2 regions of the Leifsonia sp. McL0627 genome follow, and region 1 is predicted to be linked to the other one. Evidence: predicted binding sites of a transcription regulator. Region 1 holds the regulator's gene; the other holds the start of a gene.
The links. Region 1 encodes HrcA, which represses chaperone genes, less so after heat shock. Its sites were predicted from a motif close to TTNGCACTCGNNNNNNNCGAGTGCNAA; they were not measured.

Region 1 (10,072 bases):
TGCCGCACGGCGATTCGGGACCAGTGGATCGCTCGCCGGAGCGCCCGAATAGGAGACGCGCCCGTCGGCGTGGGAGAATCGCAGCACAATGTCACCACGAGCTCTGAAGGCCCTTGAGCCCGCCGCGACCGATCCGGCGTTCATCCGCAACTTCTGCATCATCGCCCACATCGACCACGGCAAGTCCACCCTGGCCGACCGGATGCTGCAGATCACCGGCGTCGTCGCCGAGCGCGACATGCGCGCGCAGTATCTCGACCGCATGGACATCGAACGTGAGCGCGGCATCACGATCAAGAGCCAGGCCGTTCGGATGCCGTGGGGCGACGACGACGGCCAGGCGTTCACCTTGAACATGATCGACACGCCCGGTCACGTCGACTTCACCTACGAGGTGTCCAGGTCGCTGGCTGCCTGCGAGGGCGCGATCCTGCTGGTCGACGCCGCGCAGGGCATCGAGGCCCAGACGCTCGCGAACCTCTACCTCGCGCTCGAGAACGACCTCACGATCATCCCGGTGCTCAACAAGATCGACCTCCCCGCCGCCGACCCGGACAAGTACGCCGCCGAGCTGGCCAGCCTCATCGGCGGCAAGCCGGAAGATGTCCTGCGCGTCTCCGGCAAGACCGGCATGGGCGTCGACGCGCTTCTCGACAGGGTGGTGGAGCTCATCCCCGCTCCGGTCGGTGTGAAGGACGCCCCGGCCCGCGCGATGATCTTCGACTCCGTCTACGACAGCTACCGCGGCGTCGTCACCTACGTTCGCATGATCGACGGCAAGCTCTCGCCGCGCGAGCGCATCCAGATGATGTCGACCAAGGCCACGCACGAGATCCTCGAGATCGGTGTGTCGTCCCCGGAGCCCACCCCCTCGAAGGGGTTGGGTGTCGGCGAGGTCGGCTACCTGATCACGGGTGTGAAAGACGTCCGCCAGTCGAAGGTCGGAGACACCGTCACCACGGCGTCCAAACCGGCGACGAACGCGCTGCCCGGTTACACGGAGCCGAAGCCGATGGTCTTCTCTGGCCTGTATCCGATCGACGGCAGCGACTACCCCGAACTGCGCGAGGCGCTCGACAAGCTCAAGCTCTCCGATGCCGCACTCGTCTACGAGCCGGAGACCTCCGTCGCCCTCGGCTTCGGTTTCCGCTGCGGCTTCCTCGGGCTGCTGCACCTGGAGATCGTCACCGAGCGCCTCGAACGCGAGTTCGGCCTCGACCTCATCACCACCGCGCCGAGCGTGATCTACGAGGTGACCACCGAAGACAAGAAGGTCATCACGGTCACCAACCCGAGCGAGTTCCCCGGCGGCAAGATCGCCAAGGTGGAGGAGCCGATGGTGAAGGCCGCGATCCTGGCGCCCAAGGATTACGTCGGCGTGATCATGGAACTCTGCCAGGGCCGCCGCGGCGCGCTGCTCGGCATGGAGTACCTCGGCGAAGACCGGGTCGAGATCCGGTACACGATGCCGCTCGGCGAGATCGTCTTCGACTTCTTCGACCAGCTGAAGAGCCGCACCGCCGGCTACGCCTCCCTCGACTACGAGCCCACCGGCCAGCAGGAGGCCGACCTCGTGAAGGTCGACATTCTGCTTCAGGGCGAGCAGGTGGATGCGTTCAGCGCGATCGTCCACCGAGACAAGGCATACGCGTACGGCGTCCTGATGACCGGCCGCCTGCGCGAGCTGATCCCGCGTCAGCAGTTCGAGGTCCCCATCCAAGCCGCGATCGGCGCCCGCATCATCGCCCGCGAGAGCATCAGGGCGATGCGCAAGGACGTCCTCGCGAAATGCTACGGCGGCGACATCACCCGCAAGCGCAAGCTCCTCGAGAAGCAGAAGGAAGGCAAGAAGCGCATGAAGATGGTCGGCCGTGTCGAGGTCCCCCAGGAGGCGTTCATCGCTGCGCTCTCCGGCGACGTGGAGAAGAAGGACAAGAAGTAGCGTGCCTCTTCGACGCTCCTCGGGCAGCTGTGGGAGGACGAAGCGAACGGATACGACCGGGTGAGCTGGCGCGTCGGCCTGCGCCTGATCTACGGGTTCGCTGCGGCCGCACTGATCGTCCTGGGCGTCTTCTGGTGGCTTCCGTTGATGGGGGAAGGCGAGTCGGTCAACCAGCGTGGCCTGTACGCACCCTTCCTGTTCGCAGTGCTGCCGATTGCCGGGTTCGTCTCGACCTTCGCCGTAGCTCCGAAGACGTCGCGCAGCGACGCCTTCATGGAACGCGCGCGTGAACTCCACAGGCCGAGCCGCGCGCGGAAGAGCCGGTTGGTCGTGCTGACCACTGCGCTGTCGATCGCGCTCATTGTCGGCGGGGTCGCCGCGATCCTCCTCACCGCGTAATGGATCAGCCGCGCGACCGGTCCCAGCCGAGCAGCCGCGACCCACGACCATCCGCCGGATCCCTGAACGCTGCGCGTTCACCCGGGTGGTACGCGCCAAGTAGAGTTGTCGTCTGGCTCCGACCGTTGGAGACTGGGCACAGCCAGAGTGAGGAAATGAAGTAGCAGCCATGCGTCGCTCCACGTACACCGATCAGCCCGTCACCTATGGTGCGGTCGGCGGCACGCAAGCGCCCGACCTGCTCTACTACCCGCCGAAGGGCTACCGCCCGCTGATCAGGCAGGCGCGGATCGGCAGCGGCGAGGACCGCTTCGCGTCGACCGTCACCGCGCTGATGACGTGGGGTGTGCAGCGGGGAAGCGGCATCAAGGTCACCGAGACCCACGAGGGCACAGGCGTGCAATATGAGGGCGTCGTGTTCAACCCGGACGGAACCCCGGCGAAGATGCAGGAGCACCGTCCGTCGGAGGCGATCTTCGCCGACGACGGTTCGCCGTACATCGCCAACGGGATGACCGCCGTGCTGAAGATCCCGTTCTGGCCGGTGCTGGTGTCCGCGCCGGTCCGCGTCGTCTACGTCATCGACGAGCCGCAGCGGGCGGGCTTCGCCTATGGAACGCTGCACGGGCATCCGGAGTCTGGTGAGGAGGCGTTCATCGTCGAGCTGCGCGATGACGGCTCGGTGTGGTTCGTGTTGCGGGCGTTCTCGCGGCCGTCGACCACGTTCTACCGGCTGACTGCGCCCATCCTGAGGTTGGTGCAGCGTCACTACACCGCCAAGTATCTGCGTTCGCTTCTGCCCGTGCGGTCGGCCTGACGTGCCGAGCGCTCTTCCCCTCGGCGATCCGGCTCCGGCCGACGGCCTGCTTCCCTCCAGCGTTCTCGACGGCGTCGACGAGCGCGCGTTCGGGGTCTACCTGCACGTGCCGTTCTGCCGGGTGCGTTGCGGGTACTGCGACTTCAACACCTACACCGCCACCGAGCTGCGGGGCGTCTCGCAATTCGAGTACGCCGGTCACGCGCAGCGCGAGGTCGCTTTCGGCGCCTCCGTGCTGGAGCGGAGCGGCCTCCCGGCGCGTGCGGTGTCGACCGTGTTCTTCGGCGGTGGTACCCCGACCATGCTTCCCGCCTCCGACCTGACAGGGATGCTCGGCTCCGTCCGGGATGCGTGGGGTCTGGCCGACGGGGCGGAGATCACCACAGAGGCCAACCCAGACTCGGTCGACGCCGCCTACCTGCAGGGGTTGGCCGCCGCCGGGTTCACGCGCGTTTCGTTCGGGATGCAGTCGGCTGTCCCGCACGTGCTCGCGACACTGGAGCGCACCCACGACCCGGAGCGTGTGCCGCTGGTGGTCCAGTGGGCGCGCGACGCCGGACTGCAGGTGAGCCTCGACCTCATCTACGGAACGCCGGGGGAGTCGCTGGACGACTGGGAGCGGTCGCTCGACGCGGCGATCGCCTGCCGCCCGGATCATCTGTCCGCGTATTCGCTGATCGTCGAGACGGGCACGAAGCTCGCCAGACAGATCAAGTCGGGTCAGGTCGCCGAACCGGATGAGGACCTGCAGGCCGACATGTACGAGCTGGCGGATGCGCGGCTCGGCGGCGCCGGGTACGGGTGGTACGAGGTCAGCAACTGGGCGGTCGACGACCAGCACCGGTCACGCCACAACCTGGCGTATTGGCAGGGGCACGACTGGTGGGGCGTCGGGCCGGGGGCGCACAGCCACGTCGGCGGTGTCCGCTGGTGGAACGTGAAGCATCCGGCCGCATACGCAGGCCGCGTACTGGCGGGCGAGTCCCCGGCGGCCGGTCGCGAGACGCTCGACGCCGAGACCAGGCGCGTGGAGCGCGTGCTGCTCCTCACGCGCATCCGGGACGGCATCACGACGGCCGACCTCGACCAGCACGGCCGCACCGCCGTCGCCGGCCTGATCGCCGACGGCCTGGTGGATGCGCGCCAGGCGCTCCAAGGGAACGTCGAGCTCACGCTCTCCGGCCGCCTGCTCGCCGACGCCGTCGTCCGCCGCCTCCTCGACGACTGACGCGGCACGCACGCTCTCACCCCTCGCCGCCCCGGCCCGCCCCTCAACGCAAACGAGTGGTCCCGAATTGCCGTGCGTGCACGTGTGCACGCGGCAATTCGGGACCACTCGATGAGGCGCGAGCGCCGGAAGCCGGAAGCCGGAAGCCGGAAGGCTAGCTGACGAACCGGATGGCCAGCGGGTACACGTAGTACTCGCCCTGGTTGGCCTTGATGGCGGCGATGATGCTGAAGACGATGTTGATGATCGCGGCGGCTGCGATGAGGATCACGCCGACGAAGACGATCGACAGGATCGATCCGACCGCGTATGCGATGAAGATCGTGATCTGGAAGTTCAGGGCCGTCGCGGTGTGCGCGCGGACGAATGGTCCCTTGTCTTTGAGAACGAGATAGCCGATGAGCGCCGGAATCCAGTTGAAGATGATTCCACCGATGTGGACCAGCGTGGCCCAGAGCTTCTCATCCGAGGGGCTGAGCTGCTGGGACTGGCCTCCGTATGGTGCGCCGGGGGGCGGCGGGGGCGTTGCGGACATGTTCTCTCCTTGGCTGCGCCCGGGAGTCCGGGCGGGGTCGTGGACGGGATCGTCAGCCACAACAGTAAGGCAAAGCCGCCGAAACTGGGAAGACGCCGAGAGACCGGGGTCCCTCGGCGTCTCCGCCAGGCGCGCGCGGCGCTACTTGATGAAGCGGAAGTTCACCGGGTAGCGGTACGTGCCTCCGCCGTTGACCTTGACGAATCCGAGGATCGAGAAGATCAGGTTGACGACGTAGAGGATCCACGGGATGAGCAGGCCGAAGATGACCCACCCGAATCCGGTGAACGTCAGGACCGCGCCGACGATCTGGGAGGCGAGCCAGATGATGATCCAGGTGATCTGCCAGTTGAGCGCCTCTTTGGCCTCCTGGTTGGTCAGTCGCCCGCGGTCTTTGAACACGAGGAAGATGATGAGCGACGGCAGCACCCAGAGGATGCCGCCGAGGTGCGCGAACGACGCCCACTGCTTGTCCTGGGTGGGGTCGAGCGGGGCGGCGGGGGCCGCATACGGCTGCTGGGGCTGCTGCGGAGGAACCTGGCCGCCGTACGGCTGCTGCTGAGGGGGCTGCTGACCGTATGGCTGCTGGGGCGGGACCTGCCCGCCATATGGCTGCTGCTGCGGGGGCTGTTGCGGAGGAACCTGCCCGCCGTATGGCTGCTGGGGCGGCTGCTGCTGCGGGGGCTGCTGCTGCGGCGGAACCTGCCCGTACGGCTGCTGCGGGGGAACGTTCGGCTGTTGCGGGGGAACAGCGCCTTCTGCCGGGTCCACCGGCGGCTGGTTCGGGTCACTCATGGTCGGAACCTCTCGTTCGCGGGATCGCTGAATCGAACCTGTGCGCATACCGTACTGCCGCCGCTCCGGCGGGTGCAATGATCGCGTGGGTGTGTCAGGGCGTTATGATTAGCACTCAGGTTCAGTGAGTGCTAAGAGTCTTCGGGAGGCGGGTCGCATGGTTTCTGAGCGGAGCCTCGAAGTGCTGCGCGTGATCGTGCAGGACTACGTCGCCTCGCGGGAACCGGTCGGGTCGAAGAGCATCGTGGAGCGTCACGCGTTCGGCGTGTCCGCCGCGACGATCCGCAACGACATGGCCGCCCTCGAAGAGGAGGACCTGATCGCGGCGCCGCACACGTCGTCCGGTCGGGTTCCGACCGACAAGGGCTACCGGCTGTTCGTCGACCACCTCGCCGAGGTGCGTCCGCTCAGCCACGCGCAGCGGCAGGCGATCGAGGTGTTCCTGGGCGACTCGGTGGATCTGGACGACGTGCTCGTTCGCACGGTCCGTCTGCTCTCGCAGCTGACCAACCAGGTCGCCCTTGTTCAGTATCCGTCGGTGTCGCGGTCGCGGATCCGGCACATCGAGTTGGTGATGCTCGCTCCGCGCAGGCTGCTCAGTGTGCTCATCACCGACTCCGGCGCCGTCGAGCAGCGAACCATCGAGCTGTCGTCCGAACTGTCGGACGAAGACGTTGCCGAGATTCGCGGCGCGATCAACGGGGCGGCGGCCGGGCTGTCCCTCGCCGACGCCACCGCCAGGCTCTCGCAGCTACCGGATGCACTGACCGAGCGCACGCAGGCGCTGGTCGAGCCCGTGGCACTTGCTTTGATGGAGCAGATCGCCGCGAACCGCCAGGACAAACTGGTGATGGCGGGGGCTGCGAACCTGGTCCGCACCGAGCACGACTTCACGGGGAGCATCTACCCCGTCCTCGAAGCCATCGAGGAGCAGGTCGTGCTGTTGAAGCTGTTCGGTGAGATGGCCGGCGACCAGCACGGGGTGGCGGTGAGCATCGGGCGCGAGAATGCGTCGTTCGGGCTCGCGGAGACCTCTGTGCTGTCGAGCGGCTACACCGCCTCCGGTTCGGAGCTGGCGCGCCTCGGCGTGCTCGGCCCGCTCCGCATGGACTATTCGAGCAACATGGCCGCCGTTCGAGCGGTGGCCCGCTACCTCTCCCGCCTGCTCGGCGAATAAGACAACGAACACGAAGGAAAAGCCGTCTGTGGCCGACCACTACGAAGTCCTGGGCGTTGAGCGCAACGCCACTCCCGATGAGATCAAGAAGGCGTACCGCCGCCTCGCCCGCGAACTCCACCCGGACGTGAACCCGTCCACGGAGGCGTCGGAGCGGTTCAAGCTGGTGACGCATGCGTACGACGTGCTGAGCGACCCGCAGCAGCGCGAGCAGTACGATCTCGGACCCCAGGCCGGCTTCGGCGGGGGAGGCGGCCAGAACTTCGGCGGCTTCGGCGACATCTTCGAGACGTTCTTCGGCGGAGGCAGCCAGAGCCGCGGCCCGAAGTCGCGCAGGGAGCGTGGCCAGGATGCGTTGCTGCGCGTGGAGGTCGACCTCGACGAGGTCATCTTCGGCACGCACCGCGACCTCGAGGTCGACACCGCGATCGTCTGCGAGACCTGCAACGGGTCGTGCTGCCAGCCGGGCACCGCTCCCGTCACCTGCGACATCTGTCACGGCACCGGCAGCATTCAGCGTTCCGTGCGCTCGCTGCTCGGCAACGTGATGACCTCCTCGCCGTGCGGCACCTGCCGCGGCTACGGCACGGTCATCGCGACCCCGTGTGTCACCTGCCAGGGTCAGGGCCGTGTCCGCGCACGCCGCACCGTCCCCGTCGACATCCCCGCCGGTGTAGACACGGGTCTGCGCCTACAGATGCCGGGCAGCGGCGAGGCCGGACCGGCCGGCGGCCCGAACGGCGACCTCTACCTGGAGATCAAGGTCAAGCACGACGACGTCTTCAGCCGTGACGGCGACGATCTGCTCTGCACCCTGGAGGTGGCGATGACGGATGCGATCCTCGGCACCACCGCCACGGTGAAGGCGCTCGACGGCGACATCAAGCTGGAGCTGAAGGCGGGCATCCAGAGCGCGGACATCATCTCGGTGAAGGACCGCGGCATCACGCACCTGCGCGGCAACGGGCGCGGAGATCTTCGCGTGGGCATCCAGGTGGTCACCCCGACCAAGCTGGACCACAAGGAGCGCGAGCTGATTAAACAGTTCGCTGCCACCCACAAGCAGGCGGACCCGTCGCTCGCGCGGTTCCAGCAGGGCTTGTTTGCGAAGCTGCGCGACCGCTTCCTGAACGTCTGAGCAATCGATGAGTTCGCTCTATCTGCGTGAGGACCTCGACGACGTCACGGTCGGCGGACGCCTGACGATCACCGGCGCGGAGGCGAAGCACGCGGCGACGGTGAACCGCACGCGCCCCGGCCAGTCTGTCTTGATCGGCAACGGCCGGGGGCTCGTGGCCTCCGGTGAGGTGATCGAGGCAACGAACGCCGCGCTGACCATCGACGTGGACGTGGTGGAGCGCGTCGAGCGCGCCGCCCCGGCGATCACGCTCGTGCAGGCTCTCGCCAAGGGCGACAGGGACGAACTCGCCATCCAGGCAGCCACCGAGCTGGGGGTGGATGCGGTGGTCCCGTGGTCCGCGAGCCGTTCCGTCTCCCGCTGGGAGGGGCCGAAGGTCGCCAAGGGCCGCGAACGCTGGGCGACCATCGTGCGCGAAGCCGCCAAGCAGTCGATCCGTGCCTGGGTGCCGGAGGTCGGCGAGCTGGCGTCCACGAAGCAGGTGGCGGCGCTGTGCGCGGGGGCGCGCGTACTGGTGCTGGAGCCCGACGCGGATGCGAAGCTGACCGACATACAGCAGGACGGGCGGCCGCTCGTGCTCGTCGTCGGCCCGGAGGGCGGGATCGCGCCGTCCGAGCTCGACGCGTTCCGCGACGCGGGCGCCGAACTCGTGCGGCTCGGCTCGACGGTGCTGCGCACCTCGACCGCCGGGCCCGCCGCTCTTGCCGTGCTGAACGCTGCGCTGGGGCGCTGGTAGCCCCGTCGCTGAGGAGTGCCTCCCTGGGGTCGGTCGAGCGTGATCGCCCAGCGGTGCGTGGTCAGCGGTCGGGGTAGGGGGTGATCGTCGGGGTGTCGGTCGGGTGGTACGGGTCGGGTTCGAGCATGTCGAATTCGCGGTAGCCGGTGGGTCCGGCGAACATGTCCAGGGTGGGGTCGGTAGAGCACTCGGTGTAGGTCTTGAGAACGAAGAACACGTCCTGCCCGATCACTCCGGCAGCAAGGGTTCCGTCTGCGCGATCCGCACGGATCTGAGTGAAATGGTTGCCGCCTGGCGCGGTGATCGTGGGGATCACGGTGCTGACGGTGTAACCCAGTTCCGCCCAGTAGTCACCCATCAAGTTCGCGAACGCCACGGGATCGCCGACGGGTGCGTGGAAGAGCGGTGCATCAAAGCGCTGGCGTGTCTCGCCTCTGGAGGTGGAGCATCGGGAGCCCAGGAATTCATCCGTTTCCGGATTCCATGGAATGGCGTCGGGCTGTGTGTCGTACGCCCACCCGTCGGGGAAGCCGGAGGCGGCCATTGCAGCGGTGGCGTCGGCGATGAGCTGCGCTCGGAGTTGCTGTCCGGTTTTCTGGGGTCCGGGATCGGTGGGAGTGGTCATGGTGCAACCTCCAAGGGTGAGCGTGGCGACGATGGCAAAGAGGGCTGGAGTGCGGATGGTGGTCTGGCTCATGTGTCTTCTCAGAGTCGGGGACCCCGGCTGGTCTCGGCGATCAGGTCCGCGATCTCGTTGTGCTTGTCTGCCGAGCGGGTGGTGTCGGTGAGGCCCCCGTTCACGTTGTGAGGTTGTCCGGAGGTGGTTGCAGCGATGTTGTGCAGCGATTGAGTGTCAAGGTCGTAGTAGCCGTGTCCTGCGGAGGGGATGGTGTTGAGGGTCAGCGGTCCGCTGTTACGTTCTCTGCCCTTTTCGCCGAGGGGGTTGTGTCCGTCGACCCGTTTCAGGTCCTTTCCGTCGCCGTCGGAGGAGAAGGCTTCGGCTCCGCCGATGGCGCGGCTTCTTGGATCCGCCACCGCCGGGTTGGGTTCGGCACGTCCGGAGACGGAGGAGCCGAGCGGGGCGAGGCCGTCGGCGGTGGCCGCGGTGGTGTAGAGGTGGTCGGCGCGAATCGCGGACAGCGACGGCACCAGGTCCGTGTCGATTCCGGCGGAGCCGACCATCACGAACGCGTCGATCCGGGTGTGGACCAAGGTCAGCGCGGCCGCGGCCATCGTGGTGCCGTAGGAGTGGGCGGTGACAGTGATCGGCGACGCGCCCGGCCCGAATACGTCGCGGGTGGCCGC
Region 2 (10,072 bases), 890 kb from region 1:
CGCGGCCGCCACCTCCAGACCGATCCATCCCGAGCCGACCACCACCACGCGCCGGCCGCCGACCGCGAGCGCCGACCGCAGCCACTCGCTGTCCTCCACGGTCCTCAGCGTGAAGACGGCGCCGTGACCGGCGCCGGGCACGGTGAGCCTCCGCGGGCTCGCCCCGGTGGCGAGCACCAGGCTGTCGAACGTGATGCGCGCCCCGCCGTCGAGGAACAGCTCGTGCGCCGCCGGATCGAACGAACTCGCGACGGTCTCCGGCAGGAACTCGACCGCGTTGTCCGCGTACCACCCCTCCGAATGCACGTCCTCCGCCGAGCGCTCCGCCTCGCCTTTCAGGAACTCCTTCGACAGCGGCGGCCGGATGTACGGGTGGTGAGTCTCCGCCCCGAACAGCAGGATGCGGCCGTCGAACCCGCGCTCGCGCAGCTCGGTGGCGACGGTGGCCCCGGCCAGTCCTGCTCCGGCGATGACGACGGTGGGCTTCGACATGGGGGTCCTCCTCGCGACGGTTGCTTCCAGCATCCACTGTTCGTACGGCCCCCGCCAGACCCTCACACCAACCCCACACCGAACGCTCTCAGGTAGGACTCAGCCAACGCGCAGATACTAGGAGCCATGAACGCCGGACCCCGCATCCTGATCGTCGACGACGAGCCCAACATCCGCGACCTCCTCACCACCAGCCTTCGCTTCGCCGGGTTCGCCGTGCGCGCGGTCGGCAACGGTGCGCAGGCCATCTCCGCGGTCCTCGAAGAGGAACCAGACCTCATCATCCTCGACGTGATGCTCCCCGACATGAACGGATTCGGCGTCACCAAGCGCCTCCGCGGCGCCGGGTACACCGCGCCCATCCTGTTCCTCACGGCCAAGGACGACACCGAGGACAAGATCACCGGTCTCACCGTCGGTGGAGACGACTACGTCACCAAGCCGTTCAGCCTCGACGAGATCGTCGCCCGCATCAAGGCCATCCTGCGCCGCACGATGCAGGCCGATGAAGATGCGGTCATCCGCGCCGGCGAGCTCACGATGGACCAGGACACCCACGAGGTCTTCGTCGGCGACACCGCCATCGAGCTCAGCCCCACCGAGTTCAAGCTGCTGCGCTACCTGATGCTGAACCCCAACCGCGTGCTGTCCAAGGCGCAGATCCTCGACCACGTCTGGGAATACGACTTCAACGGAGACGCCGGCATCGTCGAGTCGTACATCTCCTACCTGCGCCGCAAGGTGGATGCGCACTCCAGCGAGCCCCTCATCCAGACCAAGCGCGGTTTCGGCTACATGCTGAAGGCCGCGAAGGTCTGACCGGGATCCCCCACATTCCAGGCACAGCTTCGGCTGCGTAAACTGGCGGCCTCATGCACAATCGCTTACTCGATCGATGGAACGCGATCTCTCTGCGCACCAAGATCACGGGCGTCACCGTGCTGATGCTGACCCTCGGGCTGTTGGTGACCGGCATCGGCACCATGTCGATGCTGAAGCCGGTGCTGCTCGACCAGCTGGATGCGCAGCTCTCCGCCGCGTCAGGGGCCACCTACCTCAACACCTACCTCTACGGCACGTCCGCCGACAGCGAGAAGATCGCGACGGACGCCAGCCCGTCCGACTACTTCGCCGCGCTCTACGACTCGGACGGCAAGCTGGTGCGCTCCAACTGGGCGAACATCCCGGAGGCGCACCGGCCTGCGGTGCCCAAGACGCTGACCGTGTCGGAGGGCAAGCAGCTCCCGGCGGGCGGCTACCCGCTGCTCAGCAATGATGGGCACACCGCATACCGCGCCTTGGCGCAGACGGTCACGCTGACGAACCCGCCCGGTGCCCTCGGCACGGCCATCGTCGCCACGACCACGTCGCAGATCGACACGGTGATGGCGAGCTTCCTCGCGATCTTCCTGGGCTTCGGCGTCATCGTGATCATCGTCGGAGCCGGGCTCACCCGGATGCTGGTGACCACCACGTTCTCCCCGCTGAGGGAGGTGGAGCAGACCGCGGCGGCCATCGCGGACGGCGACTTCAGCCAGCGCCTCGGCGGCGCCACCCCGAACACCGAGGTCGGCCGCCTCAACCGCTCGCTCAACACCATGCTGAACCGCATCGACCGGGCGTTCAACGACCGCGCCAGGACCATCGATCAGATGCGCCGCTTCGTCGGAGACGCCAGCCACGAACTGCGCACCCCGCTCGTCTCGGTGCGCGGCTACGCCGAGCTGTACCGGATGGGCGCGCTGCAGACCCCGGAGGACGTCGCGCAGGCGATGGACAGGATCGAGAAGGAGGCCATCCGGATGGGGGGCCTCGTCGAAGACCTGCTGGAGTTGGCCCGGCTCGACGAGACCAAGCCGCTGAACCTGCACCCCGTCGACCTGGTGCGCATCGCCCAGGACGCCGCAATGGATGCGATGGCCGGCTCCCCCGGACGCGTCGTCACGGTCATCACCCCCGACCCGATCTCCTCCCCGAGTTCGGCCCGGAGGAGCCGGGCGTCGACACGGTGCCCATGCCCATCCAGGATCAGGGCGCCCGCGTCAGCAACGCCACCGGTCCGATCGCGTTCGCCGGGGCGACCCTCGCGCGCCTGCGCCGCGGCCGCTCCCGTCGCCCAGGGGCGGAGCCGATGCCGATCACCACGGCAGAACAGCTGGTGCTGCACCAGCCGATCGCCGCGGAGCCCGCGATCGTGCTCGCGGAGGAGAACAAGCTGCGCCAGGTCGTCACCAACCTGATGGGCAACGCCCTGCGATACACCGCAGAGGGCACCCCCATCGAGATCATGGTGCAGGTCAACCACCTGACCGGCCGTGCGATCCTCGAGGTCCGCGACCACGGCGACGGCATCCCGCCGCAGATCCGCGAGAAGATCTTCCAGCGCTTCTGGCGCGCCGACACCTCCCGCGCCCGCGAGACGGGCGGCAGCGGCCTCGGCCTCGCCATCGTCTCCTCCATCATCTCCGCGCACCACGGCACGGTCGAGGTCGTCGAGACGGACGGCGGTGGCGCCACCTTCCGCGTCTCCCTCCCCCTGGCGCCGACCGGCACCCCGGCCGCCGCGCCCGCGGCGTAGCCGCGCCGCTCGCGCCGCCGCGCAGCCCGCGAGATACCAGTAACTGCGCAGCATCCCGGGTGTTTCGCGACAGTTACTGGCATCTCGCGAAGCCCTGCCCGGAGCTGTGGATAAACCGTGCCGTCGGTGGCAAGCGCGGGACCCCACCCGCCCAGACACAGAGCCCACCGAGACACAGAGCCCACCGAGACACAGAAGAGGGCGCCTCCCGTGCGGGAGACGCCCTCTTCGAGGTGTGTCGGACTTAGAAGTCCATGCCACCGGTCGGGTCGCCGACCGGAGCGGCGTTCTTCTCCGGCTTGTCGGCGACGACGGCCTCGGTGGTGAGGAACAGCCCGGCGATCGACGCTGCGTTCTGCAGGGCCGAGCGGGTGACCTTCACCGGGTCGTTGATGCCGGAGGCGAGCATGTCGACGTACTCGCCGGTGGCGGCGTTGAGGCCGTGACCCACCGGGAGGTTGCGGACCTTCTCGACCACGACGCCGGGCTCGAGGCCTGCGTTGATGGCGATCTGCTTGAGCGGAGCCTCGATGGCGACGCGGACGATGTTGGCGCCGGTGGCCTCGTCACCCGTGAGCTCGAGCTTCGCGAAAGCGGTCTTGCCCGCCTGGATGAGGGCGACGCCACCACCGGCGACGATGCCCTCTTCGACGGCTGCCTTCGCGTTGCGGACCGCGTCTTCGATGCGGTGCTTGCGCTCCTTGAGCTCGACCTCGGTCGCGGCGCCGGCCTTGATGACTGCAACACCGCCGGCGAGCTTCGCCAGGCGCTCCTGCAGCTTCTCACGGTCGTAGTCGCTGTCCGTGTTCTCGATCTCGTTGCGGATCTGAGCAACGCGACCGGCGATGGCCTCGGAGTCGCCGGCGCCTTCGACGATGGTGGTCTCATCCTTGGTGATGACGACCTTGCGTGCCTGACCGAGCAGGTCGAGGGTGACGTTCTCGAGCTTGAGGCCGACCTCCTCGGAGATGACCTGGCCACCGGTGAGGATGGCGATGTCCTGCAGCTGCGCCTTGCGGCGGTCGCCGAACCCGGGAGCCTTGACGGCGACCGACTTGAAGATGCCGCGGATCTTGTTGACGATCAGCGTGGCCAGGGCCTCGCCGTCGACGTCCTCAGCGATGATCAGGAGCTGCTTGTTGGCCTGGATCACCTTGTCGACGATCGGCAGCAGGTCTTTGATGCTGGAGATCTTCTGGTTGGCGATGAGGATGTACGGGTCTTCGAACACCGCCTCCTGGCGGTCCTGGTCGGTGACGAAGTACTGCGACAGGTAACCCTTGTCGAAGCGCATGCCCTCGGTCAGTTCGAGCTCGGTGCCGAAGGTGTTCGACTCCTCGACGGTGACGACGCCCTCCTTGCCGACCTTGTCGATCGCCTCGGCGATGATGTCGCCGATGGTGGTGTCGCCGGCGGAGATGGACGCGGTCGCAGCGATCTCGGCCTTGGTCTCGACCTCCTTGGCGCTCGCGACGAGCTCCTCGGTGACGGCCTTGACGGCCTTCTCGATGCCGCGCTTCAGGGTGATGGGGTCTGCGCCGGCGGCCACGTTGCGGAGGCCTTCCTTGACGAGCGCCTGAGCGAGAACGGTCGCGGTGGTGGTTCCGTCACCTGCGACGTCGTCGGTCTTCTTGGCGACCTCCTTGACGAGCTCCGCGCCGATCTTCTCGAACGGGTCGTCGAGCTCGATCTCCTTCGCGATGGACACGCCGTCGTTGGTGATCGTGGGGGCGCCCCACTTCTTCTCGAGAACGACGTTGCGGCCGCGCGGGCCAAGCGTCACCTTGACGGTGTCGGCCAGGATGTTGAGGCCGCGCTCAAGGCCGCGGCGGGCGTCCTCGTCGAAAGCAATGATCTTTGCCATGGTTGTTTCTCGTCCCTCCCGGACGTTGCGAAAGATGCGAACGGTTAGCACTCGAACAGCTGGAGTGCTAAAGCGATTCTGGCACTCGTGCCAGCCGAGTGCAAGGCGAGAACGCGCCGAGGGCCGGAACAGACGAGAGCGCCGCCCCTCTCGGGACGGCGCTCACACGGTTTGGTTGCTGCGTGCTACGCCGGACGCACCGACTCAGCTTGCGGGCCCTTCTGTCCGCTGCCGACCTCGAACACGACCTGCTGACCCTCTTCGAGGACCTTGTAGCCGTTCATGTCGATGGCGGAGTAGTGGACGAAGACGTCCTGTCCCCCCTCATCGACGGTGATGAATCCGTAGCCCTTTTCAGCGTTGAACCACTTCACGGTTCCGTTCGCCATGCATTACTCCTATTGCTGTGTTTCGAAGCGACGGCCCATCACCGGCGCGTTGAAACCAGATACTAATGCTTTCAATGCACGCAAACACCAGCTATTTCGTCAAAAAGGCAGGAAATGACTGGAAACCGTTAGAAGTTAAACACGCCGAAACAAAACCGGATGGGCGAAAAGGTCAGCCCGTGAAGTTGCTTCCCAGCACCACTGTGATATCGGCGCCGGTGTTCGCGTAGTCCTGAGTCTCCGCCGTTGTCGCCCCGGGCAGCGCCTGCGCGACGCCGAGCGCCGCCCCGGCGTTCTTCGGGTCGGAGTAGTAGACGACGGTCTGCGTGAGGTCGGTCTTGTCGGCGTTGGCGAGCGCCCCGACCTTGATCCCGGCCGCGGTGAGCTTGGTGCCCGCCGCTTGCGCAAGGCCGACGGTCGTCGTCCCGTTGAGCACGTTGACGGTGAGCGCGGGGTCGATCGTCGGAACGATGGTCGGCGTCGGCGTCGCGCTCGGCGTCTTCGACGCGGAGTTGGTCGCGGGCGAGCCGTGGAACGAGATGCTGCCGTTGATGACCGACAGTCCGAACACTCCGGCGCCGATCAGCACGACGGTGGCGAGCGCCGCCCAGCCGAAACCGATCCAGCCCCGGCCCTTGGCACGGGGTGCGCGGTGTGCTCCGACGCGGGTCAGGTCGTCAGGAATCGCGTCGAAACGGTCCTTGGGGTACTTCTCTGCCATCGTGTCGGGAGTCCTCAGTCGTCGGACGCGAGCGTCCGGGAGCTTCTGGCGGCCATTCTCGCCTCGCGCAGTCTGAGAAGCCGCTTGACGAGCATGGGGTCGTGCTGCAGAGCGGCCGGCTGGTCGATCAGTGCACCGAGCAGCTGATAGTACCGTGCCGCGGAAAGACCGAACTCCTCGCGGATGGCCTGCTCCTTGGCGCCGGCATGCCGCCACCACTGCCGCTCGAACGCGAGGATGGCGACGTCCCGATCACTCAGGTCGTCAGGGCGCCGACTGGATGCCGGCTCGTCTGCCGCGTTCGCCATCGTGATCCCATCCTCCCTGTCGGTCGTTCCGAGAGCTCCTGCGTTCGCGGTTCATCCTATTTGCGCGTTTCTGTGTGTTGGCCTCCCGGCGCGCGGTCTCCGTGCGAAACAGGGAACAGTCACGACCCCTCCGCCGTTTAGTGTTGGGAACGACGAAAGGAACACGCATGGAGTACGACGTCGCCAAGAGCGAAGACGAGTGGCGCAAGGAACTCAGCCCCGAGCAGTACGCCGTGCTGCGCGAGGCCGGCACCGAGCGTCCGTGGACGGGCGAGCTGCTGGACGAGAGCCGCGCCGGCCTCTACACGTGTGCCGCCTGCGGAGCCGAGCTCTTCAAGTCCGGCACCAAGTTCGACTCCGGATGCGGCTGGCCGAGCTTCTACGAGTCCGTGCGGCCCGACGCCGTGCAGCTGCTCGAAGACGACAGCCTCGGAATGGTGCGCACCGAAGTCCGCTGCGCGAACTGCGGCTCCCACCTCGGCCACGTCTTCGACGACGGCTTCGGCACCCCGACGGGCGACCGGTACTGCATGAACTCCCTCTCGCTCAACTTCACCGAGGTTGACGTCACAGCGGGCGACGTCACAGCGGACGACCAGGCGTGACGAAGGTCTCCGACGCCGTCGCCTCCCGTCGCTCGTACTCGCGGGTGACGGAGGCGGCGCCGACGCACGACGAGCTGCTTCCGCTGATCGCGGCCGCCGGACGGGTGGCCGATCACAGCTCCCTGCATCCGTGGCGCGTCATCGAGCTGCGTGGGGCGGCCCGATCACGGCTGGGCGAGGCGTTCGCGAAGGACGCCCACCTGTCCGGATCGGATGCCGAGAAGATCGCGGCCAAGCCGCTGCGCTCCTCCCTGCTGCTGGCGATCGTGGCCGTGCGCACCAAGAGCGAGAAGGTGCCCGGCTGGGAGCAGGACGCCGTCGCCTCCGGTGTGGCGCACATCCTGAGCCTGCTGTTGCACGACGCGGGCTGGGGCGTCATCTGGCGCACGGGCCACCAGACCAGGTCCAAGGCTGTGCACAAGATGCACAGTCTGAAGAAGAACAAGCGACTGCTCGGCTGGCTCTACGTCGGCGGCATCCCGGACGGTTCCAAGGAGAGCCACCGCAAGACGATCGATCCGGAGCGCTACCTCACGACGCTTTCGTAGCCTGCCCGCTGCGGGCGGCGCCACCCCACCGGATGCTCGCGACGGCCACAGCGACGAGCGCGAGCCCGGTGCCTGCGACCGTCGAGAACGCCACGGGATGTGCGGAGCTCGGCGCGAGCAGGTCGAGCAGCAGCGCGGTCAGGAGCTGCCCGGCGACGGTCGCCAGCCCGAGCACGAGCACACCGAGCACCCGGACGAGCAGGGCCGCGCCCGCGATGAAGACGCAGCCGATCGCTCCACCGACGTAAAGCCACGGCTCGGTGGGGAGCGACGTCGGCCAGCCGACGATCGACGAGTGGATGAGCATGAGGACGACGAGCACCGTCGTGCCGACGACGAAGTTGATGAAGGTCGCAGTCAGCGCGCTCTCCGCGACGACGCGGACCTGACCGTTCACGGCCTGCTGCCAGCCGATGCCGAGCCCGGCGATCAGCGGGAGGGCCATCATCCAGACCGGCACGCCGCTGCCGAACTGCGACGACACCGCCCACGTCACGGCCGCGAGCGCGAGGGCGGCGCCGACGACGCGGGCGGCGGTGAGCGGCCGCTTGCCGCCCGCGCCGACACCGATCATGTCGAGGACGAGCCCGCTGACGGTCTGTCCGGCCACGATCGAGACGGTGAACAGCGCGACGCCCAGCACCGCGGCGGTGAGTCCCTGCGACAGCACGAGGAACGCGCCCGCCGCGCCGCCGCAGACGTACCACCAGCGCAGTTCGCGGGCGCGGAGCGCCCGGAGGACGCGTCCGAGACCGCGGCGCCCTGCTGGGGCGACGGCGAGTGCGACGAGCAGGATGAGGAGTCCGGAGCCGAAGGAGATGACGGCGGCGGTGAAGCCGTCGCCGATCTGCGCGCCCAGCTCGCCGTTGATGCGGGACTGCAGCGCGACTCCCGCGCCGCACACGACGGCGAAGACGATGGCCAGCCACGCGGGGAACGCCCGCCGCTTCACCGTGGTGTCCGTGGTGTCCGGCGTGCCTGTGTTGTCCGTCTCCTCAGCGCTCACCGAACAAGCCTAGAGGGACGAGTGGTCCCGAATCGCCGTGCGTATGTTCGGCGCACGGCAATTCGGGACCACTCGTTGCTGGGACTGCGCGTGCGGGACGCGGGCTCAGGGGGCGGGGGCGTCGCCGTCGGCCGGGGTCGGGTGCGGCAGCCAGGGGATGTTCTCCTCCGGCGCCACCTCCTTCTCGATGGAGAGGTCGTAGTCGTCGTCGTCCGGCTTCTTGTCGTTCATGCGGACAGCGTACGCCCGGCCGGTCAGAGCCCGTAGCGGGCCAGCACGACCTTCTCGTAGGTGAAGGTGGTGACGAGCTGACGCGTGAGTTCCTCCCAGTCGCCACGCTGCACGTACGGCGCCCACATCGAGATGCCGAGCGCACTCACCGGGAGAGTGAAGAGCCGTCCGTACTGCGCATCGAGGTAGGAGCTCGCATAATCCGGCGACGAGAGGATGCGCGTCACCGCCGTCATACGGCCTGACCGCTCGGCGTCGGCGACCGAGGCAGCGAGTTCGGCAGGGTTCCCGTCGCGTCCGAGGGCACCGCGGAGGACGGAGGCGATCCAGCTCGCGTTCGTGTTCCCCGCTGCGGCGAAGGCCTCGTTGGAACTCCACAGGGCGGTGAGGAGCGTGCGCTCGGTCCCGCCTCCCGCCATCGCACCGAGCTGCTGAGCGAGCTCTGCGCCTGTCGGATTCCGGCCGAGAGCTGCCCTGTAGCTGCGATCGACCACGACCATGCGGTGTTCGGCGGACTCGACGAGCTGCTTGGCAACGGCATCCGGCCCACGGGTCGCATACTCGCGCGTGAACTGGTCGAGTTCTGCTGCCGTGGCGGTGCGCCCGAGCAGATCGCGGAAGAAGCCGGCGAGGGTGGCGGGGCCGAGCAGGTTCGGCGTACCCAGGATGCGGAGCCCGGCGGTGTCGCCCGCCCGCGGTTCTGTCGCGTCGTACGACGAGGCGTGCATGAGCTGCGCCCGGCCCTGGTGCTGCTGGTCGTAGTGGGCGAGGCCGAGCGTGTGGCCAAGTTCGTGCGCGACCACGTGCTTTCGTTGCTCCGGGGTGTACAGCAACACCCTCTGCGTGATCCAGGCGCGACCGGACACGGCGTGGTATTCGCTGCCGACATATTGCACGCCGGGGCTGGCGCAGCCGGCCGCCGTCGGGCACATGGTGTCGTCGACGATCACCAGGATCTCGCCGCGGGCGGCGACCAGCGACGCGGGGGCACCGGATGCGCGGACGACACCGGGCGCGAAGGTGAGCTTCGCGCCGTGTTGTGCGTTGACATCGTCGACCGCCCCCTGGACGGCTGCGCGGAGGCCCTCGATCCCGGGAGATTCGACGAGGCGCACGGTGTACGTTCCGAGGTTGCTGGTCAAGGCGCCGCCCGCGAACTCGAAGAACGCGTAGCCGTCGCCGGCCGCTCGCGCCCGTGACGCGATGGGCAGAAGTTCTTGCCCCGTGTCGACGTCGATCGCCACGACATCGGAGTCGTGGCCCGTCTCCGCCGCGACAGGCACGGCACTCCCGGCGAGGGAGAGCGCCGCGATCAGGGGGAGGCCGATGA

Region 2: a site for HrcA is predicted at 4,979-5,005, ahead of groL (chaperonin GroEL). Genes of this name have one in related genera too.

What each region holds. Positions count from the first base shown of each region.
Region 1 is NZ_JBZCGM010000003.1:1,234,129-1,244,200, reverse strand. It holds gene lepA (translation elongation factor 4) at 89-1,942, shown strand; gene AC37TH_RS14220 (hypothetical protein) at 2,003-2,341, shown strand; gene AC37TH_RS14215 (DUF1990 domain-containing protein) at 2,511-3,158, shown strand; gene hemW (radical SAM family heme chaperone HemW) at 3,160-4,386, shown strand; gene AC37TH_RS14205 (DUF4870 domain-containing protein) at 4,541-4,921, opposite strand; gene AC37TH_RS14200 (DUF4870 domain-containing protein) at 5,063-5,716, opposite strand; gene hrcA (heat-inducible transcriptional repressor HrcA) at 5,874-6,893, shown strand; gene dnaJ (molecular chaperone DnaJ) at 6,922-8,031, shown strand; gene AC37TH_RS14185 (16S rRNA (uracil(1498)-N(3))-methyltransferase) at 8,039-8,767, shown strand; gene AC37TH_RS14180 (hypothetical protein) at 8,829-9,464, opposite strand; gene AC37TH_RS14175 (alpha/beta hydrolase) at 9,473-10,072, opposite strand, start outside.
Region 2 is NZ_JBZCGM010000003.1:340,715-350,786, reverse strand. It holds gene AC37TH_RS09905 (NAD(P)/FAD-dependent oxidoreductase) at 1-492, opposite strand, end outside; gene AC37TH_RS09900 (response regulator transcription factor) at 619-1,311, shown strand; gene AC37TH_RS09895 (sensor histidine kinase) at 1,365-2,732, shown strand; gene AC37TH_RS09890 (sensor histidine kinase) at 2,624-3,070, shown strand; gene groL (chaperonin GroEL) at 3,315-4,934, opposite strand; gene AC37TH_RS09880 (cold-shock protein) at 5,120-5,323, opposite strand; gene AC37TH_RS09875 (LytR C-terminal domain-containing protein) at 5,496-6,044, opposite strand; gene AC37TH_RS09870 (DUF3263 domain-containing protein) at 6,059-6,352, opposite strand; gene msrB (peptide-methionine (R)-S-oxide reductase MsrB) at 6,520-6,957, shown strand; gene AC37TH_RS09860 (nitroreductase family protein) at 6,954-7,505, shown strand; gene AC37TH_RS09855 (DMT family transporter) at 7,489-8,511, opposite strand; gene AC37TH_RS09850 (hypothetical protein) at 8,617-8,742, opposite strand; gene AC37TH_RS09845 (M57 family metalloprotease) at 8,766-10,072, opposite strand, start outside.